DNA from 3 places in the Enterococcus sp. LJL120 genome. Region 3 is predicted to be linked to each of the others. Evidence: a T-box and tRNA genes for the amino acid it is inferred to sense, from the RefSeq annotation. Region 3 holds a T-box; the other regions hold tRNA genes.
What was found. A T-box is a leader RNA that pairs with one kind of tRNA and senses whether it is charged. The one in region 3 lies ahead of argS (arginine--tRNA ligase), so its partner is inferred to be a tRNA-Arg.
Positions count from the first base shown of each region.

Region 1: it has a tRNA-Arg gene. The T-box ahead of argS (arginine--tRNA ligase) is inferred to sense a tRNA for this amino acid. The anticodon was not compared.
Region 2: it has a tRNA-Arg gene. The T-box ahead of argS (arginine--tRNA ligase) is inferred to sense a tRNA for this amino acid. The anticodon was not compared.

Region 1 is NZ_JBTXLV010000008.1:85,359-91,420, reverse strand. It holds gene ACYSNU_RS13970 (YwiB family protein) at 1-82, shown strand, start outside; gene rpoE (DNA-directed RNA polymerase subunit delta) at 196-813, shown strand; gene ACYSNU_RS13960 (TetR/AcrR family transcriptional regulator) at 924-1,487, opposite strand; gene ACYSNU_RS13955 (hypothetical protein) at 1,793-2,131, opposite strand; gene rpoN (RNA polymerase factor sigma-54) at 2,191-3,507, opposite strand; tRNA gene ACYSNU_RS13945 (tRNA-Arg) at 3,566-3,637, shown strand; gene ACYSNU_RS13940 (sugar-binding transcriptional regulator) at 3,984-5,021, shown strand; gene gap (type I glyceraldehyde-3-phosphate dehydrogenase) at 5,062-6,062, shown strand, end outside.
Region 2 is NZ_JBTXLV010000001.1:501,257-507,318, forward strand. It holds gene ACYSNU_RS02520 (glycoside hydrolase family 1 protein) at 1-897, shown strand, start outside; gene ACYSNU_RS02525 (GNAT family N-acetyltransferase) at 1,214-2,398, shown strand; gene ACYSNU_RS02530 (hypothetical protein) at 2,627-2,797, opposite strand; gene ACYSNU_RS02535 (DUF7916 family protein) at 2,931-3,875, opposite strand; tRNA gene ACYSNU_RS02540 (tRNA-Arg) at 3,968-4,039, shown strand; gene ACYSNU_RS02545 (ISL3 family transposase) at 4,263-5,558, opposite strand; gene ACYSNU_RS02550 (aminopeptidase) at 5,762-6,062, opposite strand, start outside.
Region 3 is NZ_JBTXLV010000004.1:311,955-318,016, reverse strand. It holds gene rimI (ribosomal protein S18-alanine N-acetyltransferase) at 1-75, shown strand, start outside; gene tsaD (tRNA (adenosine(37)-N6)-threonylcarbamoyltransferase complex transferase subunit TsaD) at 54-1,070, shown strand; T-box leader at 1,132-1,328, shown strand; gene argS (arginine--tRNA ligase) at 1,403-3,094, shown strand; gene ACYSNU_RS08895 (IclR family transcriptional regulator) at 3,201-3,959, opposite strand; gene ACYSNU_RS08890 (2-keto-4-pentenoate hydratase) at 4,173-4,946, shown strand; gene ACYSNU_RS08885 (acetaldehyde dehydrogenase (acetylating)) at 4,962-5,843, shown strand; gene dmpG (4-hydroxy-2-oxovalerate aldolase) at 5,843-6,062, shown strand, end outside.

The sequences.
Region 1 (6,062 bases), on a different contig from region 3:
AGAAGTTTCAGTTGATTATGACTTATTTTCAATGGGGGAACAAATCGGTGAGTATCAGTTTATTTTGAAATTTACGGCTTGATGCATGGAGTGAATTTCAAAATAAAATTAATTGGCCTTTTGACGAACTAAATATTGCATTTTAAGGCAGTATTTTGTATGATAAAGGATAGACTGCGAAAGGACGTGTACCCTTTGGAATTAAGTGTATTTGAAGGATTAAATAAAAATGAGTTGTCAATGATTGAAGTGGCTCACGCAATCTTAGAGGCTAATGCTGACGTAATGGATTTTTCTGATTTGGTAAACGAGATTCAAAATTATCTTGGTAAATCAGACTTAGAAATTCGCGACTCCTTAGCTCAATTTTATACAGATTTAAACATCGACGGTAGCTTTATCTCTTTAGGGGATAACCGTTGGGCGCTGCGTTCATGGTATGCGATTGACTCGATTGATGAAGAAGTTTCGCCAGCCATTGATGAAGATGAAGAAACGCCTCGTCGTAAAAAACGCAAAAAGGTTAACGCCTTTATCACAGATGATGAAGATGCCATCGACTACAATGACGATGACCCTGAAGATACTGATTTAGCTGATGAAGACGATGAAGACTTTGATGACGACGATGATGATGACGATGAAGAAATCGCAGCATACAATTCTGACTTGAAGGAAATCGGTGCTGACGATAATGGCGATGATGAAGAAGAATTGCCGGGCAGCATTGAAGAAGACTTAACCATCGTAGACGATGATGATGACGACTTTGATGATGAGGATGAAGACGAAGAGTTTTCTAAAGAAGAATAGCCAGTAAAAAAACTGTTCCAATAGTAAAAACAGCTGAGTAATGGAAACTAATTTTGGTTTCAGTTATTCTCTGTTAAAACTATTGGAGCAGTTTTTTTATTTTGCATTTTTTAGCGAATGTCGAATTTATTAATTTGTGCGATGATGGCTGCCATTTCAGCAGGTGATTCCTGCTGGCCACCGTTAATCCAAGCCTGAAAAACACCGAATTGCGCACTGCTGAGATAGGCAATAAAATATTTTTGTTCAAGGGGAGATTGTAGCTGAATATTCTGAATGCGGGGCAGCAAATTTTCTACCATATTGGCGGTAATCGCTTCTTTGATATGATTTTGAATTTCGATTGAACCTCGATCAGAAATCAGCAAAGCCAGCAATTTGCCTTCAGTGGTAAAGAAGGTGAGTAATTCAGTAATTATCTGTTTGACGCTAAAATTTTCTTTAAGAAGTGTGGCTTGATTAATCTGTGAAATCAATTCTTTTTGATACGCCTCAATCATTTGATATTTATCAACATAATGTAAGTAAAAGGCACTGCGGCTGATTTCGGCTTCCTGACAAATATCTTTCACAGTTATTTTTTCAAAGCTTTTTCTTTCTAATAAAGCTATCATACCATTTAAGATATTGCGTTTAGTGCGATAAAAGCGCAGGTCTTGTTTATTCTCTGTCAAAAAATCACTTTCCTTCGTTTCTCGATAATAGGGTTGATTGTTTTGCTGCCAGCCTTTTGATAGCTATTCACTCAGTAAAAACTTGCTAAGCTTGAACTTAGCTTACACAATAATTTACAAGCTGTCCATTATCTAAAAAAAGACAGCTGTTAGACTTCAATTGCATGAAGCGACTGTTAAAAGTCGAACCAAAAAGGTAATTTTTGGCAGTCACTTCAAAATGAAGGCCAGACCAGCTGTCTGAAAATAAACTAATAGTTAATGAAAGAGTTGAAAAAAAGTTGGATTCATCAAGTAATACCAGTTTATTTTTTCTCTGTCAGAAATTGAATGAAGGCGACAATAATTGAGAAGACGGTTAAAACTGAAACAATCAGCTGCGAAACATTCGTGGCATAGCCGGTTTGCGCTGGATCTAGAATGCCTAAAACGAGGTAATAAACAGTCCAAATAAGACCAATGCCTAAAAGTAGAAAAGCTGCCATAATGATATAGGGATTGGCTTTTTTTAGTTGTGGCATTAAGCTTAAGAGTTTGTTGGTCTTTTGTGCTTTACTTTTTTGTTTTCGGGTAATCACGCCGCTGAAAAAACCAACGATGACACCGATGGATAGACCGATACAGATTGCAAAGAAGATAGTCATAGAACTCCTTAAAATCGAAATTATTTAAAAAATACGTGGTAACAGTCCGGCAATATCTTTTAGGCATCAAATCTTTTGCGCTTGGAGGAGCTTTGAATGCCTAATGCTTCCCGATATTTAGTGACTGTTCGGCGGGAAATTTGAATCTCTTTTTCCTTTAATAAATCAACAATTTTTTGATCCGATAAAGGTTTTTGCTTATTTTCTTCAGCGACTAATTGGGCAATGGCCTGTTTGGCACTATCTGCACTTTGGTCATCGCTGCCGGCTTCATTAATCCGATTGGTAAAGAAATTTTTTAATTCAAAAATGCCAAAATCGGTCTCTAGATATTTGCCATTAACTGAGCGGCTGACGGTTGATTCGTGAATCTCAAGTTCTTCAGCGACTTCCTTCATCGTTAATGGTCGCAAGGGACGTCGGTCATCTAAAAAGAATTGCTGTTGGACTTGGGCAATCACGGTACCGACCCGCAAAATGGTATCTCCCCGCTGTTGCATCATTTTTTTCATCGTTTGGTATTCCTGCTGCTTGCCTTTTAAATAGGCCAGCGTTTCATCATCCGCTTTAGCCTGCATCCGTAAAAAATATTTTTCCTGAAATTTTATTTCCGGTTGACCTTTGCGGTTGGAACTGATTTTTATTTGGCCTTCAACAACTTTGACGGATAGATCAGGCACGACATATTGTTCGGTTTCTTGGCTAAATCCACTGCCGGGAGAAGGGGTCAAGGTTTGCAGATAATCAAAAATTTGTTGAATATCCTTCAATTCAATCGCAAATTTTTTGGCAATTTTTTCCCAGCGCCGGGCAACCAAGTCTTCAAAATTTTCCTCTAAAATAATATAAGCTAGGTCTGGGGCATAGTCATCCCGCTCTGTCTGCAGCATCAAGCACTCTTGTAAATCACGGGCCCCCACACCAGCGGGTTCTAATTGCTGAATCAAGGTCAATGCATCCAAAAGCTCAATAGCACCGGCACCGGTTTGTTCCGCAGCTTCTTCTAAAGAAATTTTCAAATAGCCATTCAAATCAATATATTCTACTAAATATAAAACAAGACTTCGTAAAAACGTATCCCGATAATTTAAATGGATTTGCTGAATCAAATATTCAAAAAGAGAAATCCGGTCTTGAGAGATCAGATTAATAATGTCTAGACCCGCTTGACTGGCACCAGAACCGCGGCCATAATCTGCCACAAAGCTTGGCTCGATCACTTCAATCAAAGGATTTTCTAAGGCCATATTATCCAGGTAATCTACCAGTTCTTCGGTATTAAATTGCAGGACCTGCAAGGATTGCTGAAGCTGCTGAGTCATTGCCAGCTTTTGGGTTTGCCGCTGTTGTTGTGAAAAATTTTGTTCAAATTTCATATTTTTAAAATTTCCTCTTGTTTTTTTTTGCTAAGTCGGATAAACTATAACTCGTGCCGCGCCCTTAGTGTAGTGGATATCACGTAAGATTCCGGTTCTTGAGACGGGGGTTCGATTCCCTCAGGGCGCGTAAAGCTAAATTCATTTTGTCTTGAATCCGCAGAAAAGTCAATCTTTTCTGCGGGTTCTTTTTTGTATTTAGAAGTAGTTAGGAAACAGATGCATAAAAAATTTTAGCGAATTATTTTCCACAAAACAGTTCGCAATTTTCTGACAATTCGCTTCATAAAAACTTTACAACTCTTTCACAAAAAAACATAGGCTTTCGGTTGTTTTTTTTGAGGCAAACTGGTAGAATAATTTTTGTAGGAATGAGGAAGAAAAAGTTAAAAATTTTTCCCATCCGAATTTTTTTGAGGTCTATGGGTCGTTTTTAGTCTACTATGGACAAAAATTGTCCTACTAAGGAGAAAACAATGCTTGATGATTTGAAATTGATTGAAGCAGTGGCTCCGGAAATGATTAAACTTCTGCAAGAACGCGTGCAAGTCCTGAGAGCTATCTACTGGCAACAACCGATTGGCCGGCGAAGTCTCGCCGATAATTTAGGAATGACAGAGCGGGTATTGCGCACCGAGACCGATGAATTAAAAGAGCTTGAGTTAATCCACAGTTCGAAAAGCGGCATGTCCTTAACCAAAAAAGGTCAAAAAGTTTTTCGCCAGCTGGAAAAGTTGATGAACAACTTGAAGGGCATGGATCAGCTAGAGCAGCAAATCGCCAAGCAATTTTCAATTGAACGTTGTCTAATTCTTGAAGGAGATAGTGATCTCCATGAAGAAATTATTTCGGAATTTGGTTCTGCTTTGTCGGATGTATTAAATGTTAATTTACCCATCGGCGAAAATATTATCGCAGTGATGGGTGGTACGACGATGGCAAAAGTTGCCCAACATTTGAAAAACTTGGAAACCAGTCAGCGACACAATATTTTTGTACCGGCTAGAGGTGGTATCGGCGAAGCATTGTCGGTTCAAGCCAACTCTGTCAGTGCTGTGATGGCAGCAAATTCTGGCGGCGAACACCGTGCACTTTATGTGCCGGAGCAGTTGAGTCGGCAAACCTATGAGTCATTGTTGCAAGAACCGTCAATTCATGGTGTACTGGGATTAATCAGCCAAGCCAATTGCGTGATTCACAGTATTGGTCGTGCGTTGCACATGGCAGCTCGCCGCAAAATGAGTGAAGCAGAATTAGTGATGCTGCGGCAAAAACATGCGGTTGCAGAATCCTTCGGTTATTTTTTCAATGAAAATGGCGAAGTGGTTTACAAAGTTCCCCGAGTTGGTATTCAGCTGCTGGATTTAGAAAAAGTTCCTTTGATTTATGCTATTGCAGGCGGGAAATCAAAAGGCAAGGCGATTCGCGCCTATTTAGAAAATGCTCCACAACAAACGTGGCTCATCACAGATGAAGCTGCGGCAAACGAGATTTTAAAAGGGTTCTCCCTTTAAAATAAATTAATTTGTGATTTTCATAAGGAGGAAATCTTAAATGACAGTTAAAGTAGGTATTAATGGATTTGGACGTATTGGACGCTTAGCATTCCGTCGTATCCAAGATGTAGCAGGAATCGAAGTAGTAGCAATCAATGATTTAACAGACGCTAAAATGTTAGCTCACTTGTTAAAATATGATACTACTCAAGGACGTTTCAACGGAACTGTTGAAGTTCATGAAGGTTCTTTCAACGTAAACGGCAAAGAAGTTAAAGTTCTTGCTAACCGCAATCCTGAAGAATTACCTTGGGGTGAACTAGGCGTTGATATCGTTTTAGAATGTACTGGTTTCTTCACTTCAAAAGCTGCTGCTGAAAAACATTTAACTGCTGGCGCTAAACGTGTTGTAATCTCTGCTCCTGGTGGAAATGACGTGCCAACAATCGTTTACAACGTAAACCATGAAACATTAACTGGTAAAGAAACAGTTATCTCTGGTGCTTCTTGTACTACTAACTGTTTAGCTCCTATGGCTAAAGTATTAAACGACGAATTTGGTGTTGTTGAAGGCTTGATGACAACTATCCACGCTTACACTGGCGACCAAATGACTTTAGATGGACCTCATCCTAAAGGTGACTTCCGTCGTGCCCGTGCTGCTGCAGCAAACATCGTGCCTAACTCAACTGGTGCGGCTAAAGCAATCGGCTTAGTAATTCCTGAATTAAACGGTAAATTAGATGGAGCTGCTCAACGTGTGCCTGTTCCAACTGGTTCATTAACTGAATTAGTAACTGTTTTAGACAAACCTGTTACTGTTGATTCTGTTAACGAAGCAATGGCTCATGCTGCAAACGAATCTTATGGTTACAACACTGACGAAATCGTTTCTTCTGATATCGTTGGTATGACTTTTGGTTCATTATTTGACGCAACTCAAACTCGTGTGATGACTGTTGGCGACAAACAATTGGTGAAAACTGTTGCTTGGTACGATAACGAAATGTCATACACAGCTCAATTAGTTCGTACTTTAGAATACTTCGCAAATCTTTA
Region 2 (6,062 bases), on a different contig from region 3:
TGGTCAACCTTTAATGAGCCATTAGTTCATATTGAAGCAGCTTATTTGCAAGAGTTTCACTATCCTGCTATTCACGATATAAAAAAAGCTGTTCAAGTTGGTTATCATACTTTATTAGCGCATTTTGAAGCGGTGAAGGCATTTCGTGAGTCTGGGAAAACTGGCGAAATTGGAATTATCTTGAATGTCACTCCCGCTTATGCAAGAAGTAAAAGTGCTGAAGATTTACAAGCAAAAGAATATGCAGATTTGATTGCAATTAAAAGTTTTATTGATCCTTGTGTTCTAGGAGAGATACCTAACAAGCTAATTGACTTGATTAAAGCAGCTGGATTGACACCACAAACTCAAGAAGGGGATAAAACGCTAATTAAAGAATATCCTGTTGATTTTCTTGGATTAAACTATTATCAACCGATGCGGGTTCAGGCTCCAAGTAATCCTAATTATCCAATCACTTCGCTCGAAGATTTATTTGAACCATATATTTGGCCAGAACGCCGAATGAATCCTTATCGAGGATGGGAAATTTATCCCAAAGCATTATACGATATGGCTATGTTAATTAAAAATGAATATGGAAATATTCCATGGTATGTATCAGAAAACGGCATGGGTGTCGAAGGTGAAGAAAAATTTATTCAAGATGGTATGGTACAAGATGATTATCGAATTGAATTTATGGAGGAACATTTAGCTGAGTTACATCGAGGAATTACTGAAGGTAGTAATTGTTTTGGTTACCATACATGGACTTTTGTTGATTGTTGGTCATGGTTAAATGCCTATAAAAATCGTTATGGGTTTTATCGAGTAGATTTAGAAAACAATTTTGCTCGTTCTTTGAAAAAGAGTGGGTTGTGGTTTAAGGAACTAACAGAAAATAATGGTTTTTAAGTTTTTATGAGAGCAGTAATACAATTGAATTCTATTGTAAATAAGCTCGAATAGTTTTCAAGGAGAGACTATAACATTAGTAAATACAGATTAAATTTATCGAGCTCTACTTGCTAAAAGGCAAATAGGGAGGCAAGCATGAGCCTTTACTTGACCCCAGAAGTAAGCAGCGCTAGCTATTTATTCGAAAATATCTGTTAAGTAACTATCGTTATAGGCTCTTTTTTGTTGTATGGAATCTTCTTATTGTGCTTTATGTTAGAATAAAAGGGAATTTAATTACTGAAGTAGCAGAAAAATTTTTACGAGGTGACTTATGGAGACTACAGGTTTGATTGAAAATCGTAACCGAGAAATGTTTGAGCTGGGGAAATATGCGTTTCGTTCAACAGATACACCGGAAGTTCGGCAGCGCTTTGATTGCCTGGTTGAGCATTCGTGGAATTATGGGCATTTGGTCGATGATGTTTTGGCCAGTCAGTTACAAGCGACGCCTTTTGATATTTGGATTGGCCCTAAATTGTTCAAGATGGCCGGTATCGGCACGGTCTCCTCTTATCCAGAATATCGTGGTCAGGGGGGCATTAACAAGTTGATGGAAAAAATGCTGAATGACTTGAATCAAGCGGGTGTGGCTTTAACTTATTTAGCGCCATTTTCCTATCCCTTTTATCGTCGTTATGGTTATGAGTATTTGTTTGAAAAAACAATTTACGAGATTGCCGGTTCAGATTGGCCGAAAGCAAATAATCAAGTGGGCACAGTGAAGCGGCTAAATTTTCAAGAGGCTCAGGCTGATATCAAAAATGTTTATGAAGCAGTTATGGCAAATCAAGTGGGCCCAGTAAAAAGAGCAGACTGGTGGTATCAATACAAGTTTGAGATGCATCACCATAGTCAATATGCGGTCTATTTTGATGAAGAGGGCCTAGCTAAAGGCTATCTGGCTTATCGTTTTGATGAAGGTCAGTTCACGATTATCGAATGGGAATATTTGACGGCAGCGGCTTTTTGGAGCTTGGCGAATTATTGTGGCAGTCATCGCGATTCCTTTGAAAAATTTCATTATGAAACTGGAAAAAGTGATAGCAACTTAAATTTTCTTTTTGCTAAACCAGCGTTGCAGGTGTCGATTCGACCAGAAATGATGGGTAGAATCGTCAATGCAGCTAATTTCTTAGAGGAATATCCTTTTTTAGCGGCGGCAACGAACTTAAATTTTATTTTGGAGCTGACTGAAGATCGCTACGCTCCTTGGAATACTGGTAAATATCAAATCACGATTTCTGCTAATGGGGACTGCCAGATTGTTTCTGACAATCTGCAGGCTGAACTCAGTACTTTGACCTGTGATATTCAAGGTTTGACGCAATTGATGCTAGGTTTTCGTTCTGGTGAGGAGCTAAAATTTTTCGAGAAAATTCAAGCTCCAGAAGATTTATTAGCTGATTTGGACCAACGCATTTTGCCGCAAAAACCAATTTTGGAGGATTATTTTTAAGCAGGGGTTTCTTATAGTTGGGATTAGTTTTTATGCTTGAAAAAATTTTAGCTTTTACTAGATGTAAAAACAAAATCTAAAAGCTCTAATACAAAACAGTAAAATCACTAGGAATATTCTATTTTTTCTCTTGTTTATAAATTTCTGAGAAAATCAAAAACGTCGACTGCTGTTGAGGCAAATCGACGTTTTTTTATTTGGAACTATTTAGTTTTAAAAGAAAGCAAATTACTCAAAAAGTCGAGCTGATTTGGTTAATTTATAACGAATTTTGGTTTTGGGACGTTGATTTTCAGGATCTTCGTGGAAATTTTTGAGAGCGGCCTTGATAACTAACTCGCGACTGACTTTTGACTGATGGAAACGTTTAGCGTAGATTTCTTCTGACGTTTTTTTCATCTTCGATCACTCCTAATTTCAGTTACCTCACTCGTGATGAAGGAGCAAGACTGTTCAAATTTTTTTGGTCCTTGTAATTATGATAGCAACTGAAGAGTCAGATTAAAAGTTTTTTGCCTATTCTTAAAGAATTTTAACGATTTACTGAACGGCCGATACGATTAATTGTATGGCGCAATCCGCGGATAGCAATTGACATTTCGTAAATATTTTCTGGTAAAGTCATTCCGCCAAAACCGGCATCCCCGATGTGTTGGATATCGACGCCACAAGTTTTATTAACAATCGCCATCTGACGAATGGTTTCCGGACGGGCACTTTCTTGACTAGTTCCGATTGCTGTCATCGTTAACAAGTCATAGCTTTTCGCAATTTCAACAGCTTCAATTAAATGTTTTTCTGTGAAACCTTGAATTGTTCCGACAGCCGGCAGTAATAAAATATCTGCGCCAGCTTTTGCGTAAGCTTCAACAGCTTCGGGTGTCACAACAGGTTCACTTGAGCCGGCCGAATGCATTTTACCAGCAATAATTAAGCCGCTGAAATGTTGTTTAGCAACTTTAACAGCATCCGCAATCGCTGCATTGGTCACACCAGTTCCAGGATTTCCAGTAAAACAAATGAAATCAACGCCCATTTCCTCAGCTTTTTGGATTGTTTCTGGTGAGCTAGTTCGACCAGAGCTAATTGAAATTCGTTCGCTTAGCATATGATCTGAAAAAGCAATTGGTTCAAGATTGATTCCAATTGGTCGACCCGTTAATTTTTTCAAAGTAGGAATCGGATTTTCAACTTCCGCATCTGGATTCATCAATTGTGCAAAAGAACCTTCAACAGTAGTGCCAGGCATCCCAAAAACAATCGGACGGAAACAATCAAAGGCGTTTAGCAAAATTAAATCGGCTCCATAGGCACTAACCACTTCTGCATTAGTAATATCGCCAGCTGCCGGTGAAGCCAAGACAACATTTTCTACCGCAATTGTCCGGCCTTCACTAGCTTTAATTGATTGTTTCAACTCAGCTGCTGTCATGTTAGCGATTTCGCTAGAAAATGCGCTAATTAATCTTTTTACCATTTTAAAACCTCCAAAATTTTAATTACTATATCATTATAACCTTAAAAGCGTTTGACATAAACATTTTGCAAAGATAAAATAGTAAAGTATTTGTCCCCTTAGTTAAATGGATATAACAAGTCCCTCCTAAGGATTAGTTGCTGGTTCGATTCCGGCAGGGGACGTAGAAATTAGCCTTTAAACGTTGATTTAAAGGCTTTTTGTGTACAAAATGTGCCAAATATTTTATACGATAAAGTGATTGAGCTTTTTTCAGCTTTTTAATGGAGATTGCTTTAAAAGAGCCAAAAGTTCTAGAAAAAATGGCTCTTTGTCAATAAGGACTGATGAGTTCGATTAAAATGAATCCAAAGTAGGGAGCAGACTCTTTCTACTTTGGATTTTTTGTTATTTTACTTTAATCAACTGATTCATCATAAAGATTCCTATTTTCATATTCTCAAATGATTTAAATCCATAAGATACACGTTTCAGTGTTTTAATATGCGTATTCTTTGCCTCGATTTTACCATTAGAATAGAGATAAATCATGGCGTTACGAATGCCTTCCTCATAGTTAAGAAGGTTTTGAAGTTTTAGCCTGAATTCTTGATCCAATGTTTCAGGCAGCCCTTTTAATAAAGTGAAAAACAATTCATGGTCCTTGCCTCGAAAGGCATCTTGTAGTTCATGAAAAGCTTCATAAGCTTCTTTAAGAGACGGTGAACAGGAAAGTAATCGGTCAATCATCATTGCCTCTGTGAGATAAGGATACCGAGGCAAACGAAAACTACGCCAAGATTTATATTCAAAATGATTAATTGTCTGTCTATCTTTTGTAAGATCGCGCCGGTTTGTTTTTAACTTTTGTGCTTCAGCTTTATGACCTGTATCAATTAGTTTTTTCATTGATTGAATACGAAAATCTTGGAATGTTTGATTCATATGTTTGACGATATGGAAACGATCAATGACTAATTTTGCATTTGGAAAAACCTTTTTTGTGAGCTGGAAGTAAGCTGCATTCATGTCCGTCACTAAATAGTTTACTTCTTCTGGATTGACACATTTTTCAAAATTAGAAGTTAGCTGTGGCAACTTGCGTGTGGATAAAATATCCACTAACTTGCCATCTGTGCCATCGGCACAAATGAAACTCATTTTGTCTTCAGTCGAGGTGTGGGAACGAAATTCATCCACCATGAGAACTTGCGGAAGGAGCCTTTTTGAATGATTAGGTAAGTAGCATTTCAGCTCTTTTAAGATACGAATAACAGTTGATAAAGAGACGTGACAAAACTTAGCGATAAAGGTTAAGGAAACCTCCTCAGCCAATAGAGCGATAATTTTATACTTTACATGATTCGCTATGGAATGCCTCGGCGCCACCAGATAGCTTTGTGCGGTCCAGTGACTATGGCAATTTTTGCATGTATAGCGTTGCTTTTTCAAACGCATGACCATAGGAAGATGATTGAATTCATCAAAACGAATCCTTGTCTTCTTCTTGCCATTTTTAACGATAATCATATTACCTTCACCATCTGTCACAGAAGAGCCACAATTTTTACAAGCATGAGGTGGAGGAGAAAGCGTCGCTTCGATCACTATGTGTTGTTTGTCCTTTAATGTTTCGTAAGAAATATCTGTAATCTCTAAATGTTTATCTGTAATCCGAAGCATTTTTTTGATAGAATTATTCATAGAGCATATCGTCCTCTCAGTTAATTATTTGTCGTGATTTAATCATACTAGAGAACGATATGTTTTTTAATACCTAAAAATAAAAATGGGGCTGAGGAATCAATTTTGATTCATCAGTCCCATAAATTATAGAGCCGAAAAAAATGCACTGTGGATTTTATCCGACAGCGCATTTTCTTTTTTAAGCAATCGAAAGCGTTTATTTACGCCCAATCACCATTTCTGAAAACAGGTACGCGGGTGCCATCGGCTTTGATGCCGTCGATGTTCATCTGCGAGGAGCCAATCATGAAGTCGACGTGGGTGTGGCTGCGGTTTAAACCGGCAGCAATTAATTCTTCTTCGGACATTTCGGTGCCGCCTTCGATGCTAAAGGCATAGGCTGAACCTAAGGCTAAATGATTTGAAGCATTTTCATCGAATAGAGTATTGTAAAAAGTAATACCAGATTGGGAAATTGGTGAAGGGTCAGGCACTAAAGCGACTTCGCCTAAATGTTTGGCG
Region 3 (6,062 bases):
CAAAACCCTCAGGAAGATGGAATTGTGATGTCAGGAAAGGTGCGCATTGAAAAATGTCAAAAGTTAAGAGCTTAATTTTGGCGATTGAAAGCAGCTGTGATGAAACCAGCGTCGCCGTTGTCGAAAACGGCGAAAAAATTTTAGCCAACATTGTCGCATCGCAAATAAAAAGTCACCGTCGTTTTGGCGGCGTCGTGCCAGAGGTTGCTAGTCGTCATCATGTGGAACAGATTACTTTGTGTATTGATGATGCGTTGGCGGAGGCAGAAATTGAACCACAAGATTTATCAGCCGTCGCCGTAACTTATGGCCCCGGTTTGGTGGGAGCCTTGTTAATTGGCGTATCAGCGGCAAAAGCGTTTGCTTGGGCATATGATTTACCGTTAATTCCAGTCAACCATATGGCAGGACATATCTATGCGGCTAAATATGTGCAGCCGTTAAAGTTCCCGCTTTTAGCTTTACTAGTCAGCGGCGGGCATACCGAATTAGTTTATATGGTTGAAGATGGTTCTTATGAAATCATCGGCGAGACTCGTGATGATGCAGCTGGTGAAGCCTATGATAAAGTCGGCCGCATTTTAGACCTGCCTTATCCCAGCGGAAAAGCTTTAGATGAATTGGCTCATCAAGGAAAAGATACTTATCATTTTCCGCGGGCAATGCTACAAGAAGACAATTTAGATTTTAGTTTTAGCGGTTTAAAGAGCGCTTTTATTAATTTAGTTCACAATGCGCAACAACGGGAAGAAATGTTAATTCCTGAAGATTTAGCAGCCAGCTTTCAAGCCAGTGTGGTGGATGTCTTAGTCGGCAAAACTAAAAAAGCCTTGGCTAGCTATCCCGTTAAGCAATTAATTATTGCTGGCGGTGTTGCTGCCAACCAAGGTTTAAGAGCAGGCATGACTGAAATGATGGCTGAAAATTATCCGGAAATTGAACTGTTAATTCCGCCATTGCGTTTATGCGGTGATAATGCGGCTATGATTGGCGCTGCTGGCTATATTGAATTTAAAAAGCAGCATCTAGCTAATATGGCTTTGAATGCCAAGCCAAGTTTGACATTTTAAAATGAATCCTGTGGTTTTTCTAGAAATTTCCGCAGGAGTCTGCTATAATTTTGGCAGTTAAAAAATGTCTGTTACGACAAAAGAGTAACGATTACAGATTTTCACAGCGAGTTTAGATTTGGTGGGAGCTAAACAAAAATGTAATGGTGAAACGCCCTTGTCAGATTCTGTTTGCAGACGGCAGCTACCGTTATCAGCATAAAGTTGGCCGCAATTGCGGCAATCAGAGTGGTACCGCGGGAAATTCTCGTCTCTAGTTCTGTCAGTTTTAGAGCTGACAGTCTTAGAGGCGTTTTTTTTTACTTATTTATTTTGTTAAGGGGAGAAATTTTATGAACAATCAAGAAATCGTGGCAAAGGTCATCTTTGATGTTGTCAAAGAACATTTGTCATTAGCCGAAGTCCAAAAATTATTGGAAACACCCAAGTCAGTTGACCATGGCGATGTGGCCTTTCCAGCCTTTGCTCTAGCCAAGGCTTTTCGCAAAGCGCCGCAGCAAATTGCGGCTGACTTAAAAGAGCAGATTAACGGGGAAGCCTTTGAAAAAATTGAAGTCGTGGGACCTTATTTAAATTTCTTTATGGATAAAGGTCAAGTCACTGAAAAAACGTTGAAGGCCGTAATTGAAGCCGGCGAACATTTCGGCGACAGCACAATTGGTGAAAATGGCAATGTCACGATTGACATGTCTTCGCCCAATATTGCAAAACCAATCTCAATGGGCCATTTGCGCTCAACGGTTATCGGCAACTCGATTGCCCTAATCATGAAAAAAATTGGCTACAACCCGATTCGGATCAATCATTTGGGGGACTGGGGCACGCAATTTGGTAAATTGATTGTGGCTTATAAAAAATGGGGTAGCGAAGAAGCAGTGCGGGCGACACCGATTACTGAGTTGCTGCGCCTTTATGTACAATTCCACGAAGAAGCAGAAACAGATAAAGCTTTGGAAGATGAAGCGCGGGCTTGGTTTAAACGCTTAGAGGAAAACGATGAAGAAGCGTTGCGTCTATGGAAATGGTTTAGAGAAGAATCGCTAAAAGAATTCAACAAAATTTATGACATGTTGGAAATTTCTTTTGATTCTTTAAACGGAGAAGCCTTCTACAATGATAAAATGGCTGAAGTTGTTACTCTATTAGAGGAAAAACATCTATTAAAAGAAAATCAAGGGGCAGAAATTGTCGATTTGTCTGCCTATGACTTAAACCCAGCCTTAATCCGTAAATCTGATGGGGCAACTTTATATATTACCCGAGATTTAGCGGCGGCTATTTATCGTAAACGGACCTATGATTTTGCCAAATCGTTGTATATTGTAGGGAACGAACAAAGCAATCACTTTAAACAATTAAAAGCTGTTCTCAAAGAGCTAGGTTTTGATTGGTCAGACGAGATGGTCCACGTGCCCTTTGGTTTAATTACTCAAGGTGGTAAGAAACTATCCACCCGTAAAGGTAAAATTGTTTTATTAGAAGAAGTTTTAAACGAAGCAATTGCATCTGCCAATGAACAAATTACCGAAAAAAATCCTGACCTCGCCAACAAGGATGAAGTGGCCAAACAAGTTGGGGTTGGAGCGGTAGTTTTCCACGATTTGAAAAATGATCGCTTAAATAATTTTGATTTTAATTTAGAAGAGGTTGTCCGCTTTGAAGGGGAAACCGGTCCTTACGTGCAATACACCTATGCTCGAGCGATGAGCATTTTACGGAAGGCTGACTTTGTTGCCGATGCCGAGAAGTCATATACTTTGGCTGACCCTGAAAGCTGGGAAGTCGTAAAATTATTACAAAAATATCCTGAAACAGTTTTGCAGGCGGCTAACAATTTTGAACCGTCAGTGATTGCTAAGCATGCGATTAAATTAGCGCAGGCCTTTAATAAATACTATGCCCAAACTAAAATCTTAGTCGATGACAATGAAAAAGAAGCTCGTCTAGCACTGGTTTATGCGCTGACAACCTTATTAAAAGAAGATTTACGTTTGCTGGGTGTTCACGCACCACAGGAAATGTAGGACAAACTTAAAAGCTTAATGCCTTTGACATACGAATTCCTCTAACAGTTTTTTCTAGACTGTTAGAGGCTCTTCATAAATCTAGGCGTTAAGCTTTTTTTATCCGTTAATTCCAAAAGCCAATGCGCCGCGAGGAATCTTTAGCGGCTTTTTTTAACAGCGGCACCAGTTGCTGAACTTTTTGTGGATTCAAGCGTTGGGAATCTCCGACTAAAGAAATGGAAGCGACGACCGTTTCAGTATAATCTCTAACGGGAACTGCTAAAGAAGAAACGCCGACGGTTAACTCGTCTTTACTATAAGCAAAACCGGCTTGCCGAATTTTCCCCAACTCTTCGGCAAATTGTAAAGGATTAACAATTGTTGAGGGCGTATAAGCTGTCAGGGTTCGTTCACTTAATTTATCTAAGGGTGAAGGATCTTGAAAGGCTAATAAAAGTTTTCCTGAGCTAGTTGCATGGGCCGGATTGCGCCGACCGAGATGAGTTTTCATTTTTGTGTGGCTGGCGGATTCTTCTTTAAAAATATAAATAATCTCCCAGTCATCTAAAACTGCTATGTGGCCGCTCTCATTTGTTTTGACGACTAATTGGCTAAGGATCGGTGACAATTCCTGCTGGATGGTAATAGAGCTTAGTGCAACGCCCGCCAAGGTTAGTAAAGACAAGCCTAAAAGATAAGACTGTTGATCTTTAGCTTTGCGGACGAAGCCTTCATTAGCCAAGGTGTTTAAAGTTCGGCTGACAGCACTTTTCGATAAGCCAGTCTGCTTGCTTAATTCAGTCACCCGCCATTTACTTTTTTCAACGGTAAAACATTTTAAAATCAATAATGCATTTTTTACAGATTGCAGTTCTTGTGTCATCAGAACCCTCCTGTTTCTCTATATGCAACACGATAGGAAATTCTTTAAAATGTAATCGCTTACTATAGAAGTATTTTAAACTAAAAAACAAAAAAAATAAATCTTGTTGCTTATAAAGGGAAGCGGGGCTTTTGCATTTTGACAAAGCTTCGTATCATAAGGGCATAGACAAGCGAGAAATGATGATTAACAAGACTGTAAAGGAGGAGCGGAATGAAGTTTGATGCAGAAAAGTTAGCAGATTTTTTGGCAGCAGCCTTCCAAAGTAAAGGCGTGCAGCCACTAACAAAAATAGTTCCCGGCTTAACAGTGGATCAAGCCTATCAAGTGCAATTGGAAACAATCCTACGGGCTTTAGCTAAAGGCCAAAAGATTACCGGTAAAAAAATCGGGTTAACTTCTGTCGCCATGCAGGAATCTTTAGGAGTCAATGAACCTGATTATGGTCATTTATTAGATGCCATGGAAATTTCCGATGGCAAAAAAGTTCCTGAGGAGTTAGTTTTGCAGCCGTGGGTTGAAGGAGAAATTGCCTTTGTTCTTAAAGAGCGATTGATGGGCCCTAACGTGACAGCAGATGAAGTCGTGGCGGCCACCGATTATATTACGCCGGCCATCGAAATTGTCGACAGTCGCATTAAAGATTGGCGGCTGACTTTGCCGGATACCGTTGGCGATAACGCTTCTTCGGGATTATATGTACTGAGCCCGGCCAAGTTTTCAATTCATGATTTTGATTTACGATTAGTGGGTATGGCCCTTTATAAAAACAATGAATTAATTAATACCGGAACCGGAGCCGCTTGTTTGGACAATCCGATTAATGCAGTTGCTTGGTTAGCAAATAAATTGGCAGACTATGATATTGCTTTAGAAAAAGGTGAGGTCATTCTTTCGGGAGCATTATCAGCAGCGGTACCGGCAGCACCCGGCGATTATTTTGAAATGAAATTTAATCAAATGGGCACGGTGTCAGTTTACTTTTAAAAGGAGGCATCTATTTTGGAAAAATTAAAGGCTGGAATTATCGGCTCGGGAAATATCGGCAGCGATTTAATGTTTAAATTAAAAAAATCTGAGCTGATTGAACCCACTGTGATGATTGGTATTGACGATCAGTCGCAGGGAATGATTAAAGCCCGTGAAAATGGGTTACAGACTTTTGCAGGCGGCATTGATGAATGGGCCGAAAAAGCTCCTGAGTCAGTTGATATTTTATTCGATGCGACATCTGCTACTGCTCATCTCCACAACAATGAAATCGCCCAAAGCTTAGGCAAAGTTATGTTGGATTTAACGCCAGCCGCAGTCGGTCCCTTTGTGATTCCTTCGGTAAATTTGGCGGAGTACATTCAAGAAAAAAATATTAATATGGTGACCTGCGGAGGCCAAGCAACCGTGCCGCTTATTGCGGCGATTGCTGAAGTGCAGCCGGTGGAATATGGCGAGATTGTGGCTACGATTTCCAGTAAGAGCGCTGGTCCGGGGACGCGGGCGAATATTGATGAGTTCACTGAGACGACAAGTAAAGCCATTGAAGAAATCGGCAGTGCCGAAACTGGTCGGGCAATTATTATTTTAAATCCTGCGGAGCCGCCGATTTTTATGCGGGACACTGTTCGTGTGTTGGTTGATGGCAAACCTAAAACGGCGGAAATTTTAGCGGCCATTGATAAAAAAGTGGCTGAGGTTCAGCAATATGTTCCTGGTTACCATCTGCGGAGCGAACCAATTATTGATAAAAATGAAATTACTGTTTTTATTGAAGTTGAAGGCGCTGGTGATTTTCTACCAAGCTATGCCGGTAACTTAGATATTATGACTTCGGCGGCGACCAAAGTGGCGGAAGAAATTGCAAAACACCGTAGTCAGGAGGAAGCGTAATGGAAAAAGATTTAGATGTGGTCATTACCGAGGTTGCCCTGCGGGATGGCAGTCACGCCGTCAGTCACAGCTTCACCGAAGAACAAGTGCGTGATGTGGTTAAAGCTTTAGATGAGGCAAGGGTTCCTTATATTGAAGTGGCCCACGGTGATGGCTTAGGCGGTAGCACATTGCAATACGGTTTATCGCGGGTCAACGAATTTAAATTAATTGAAACGG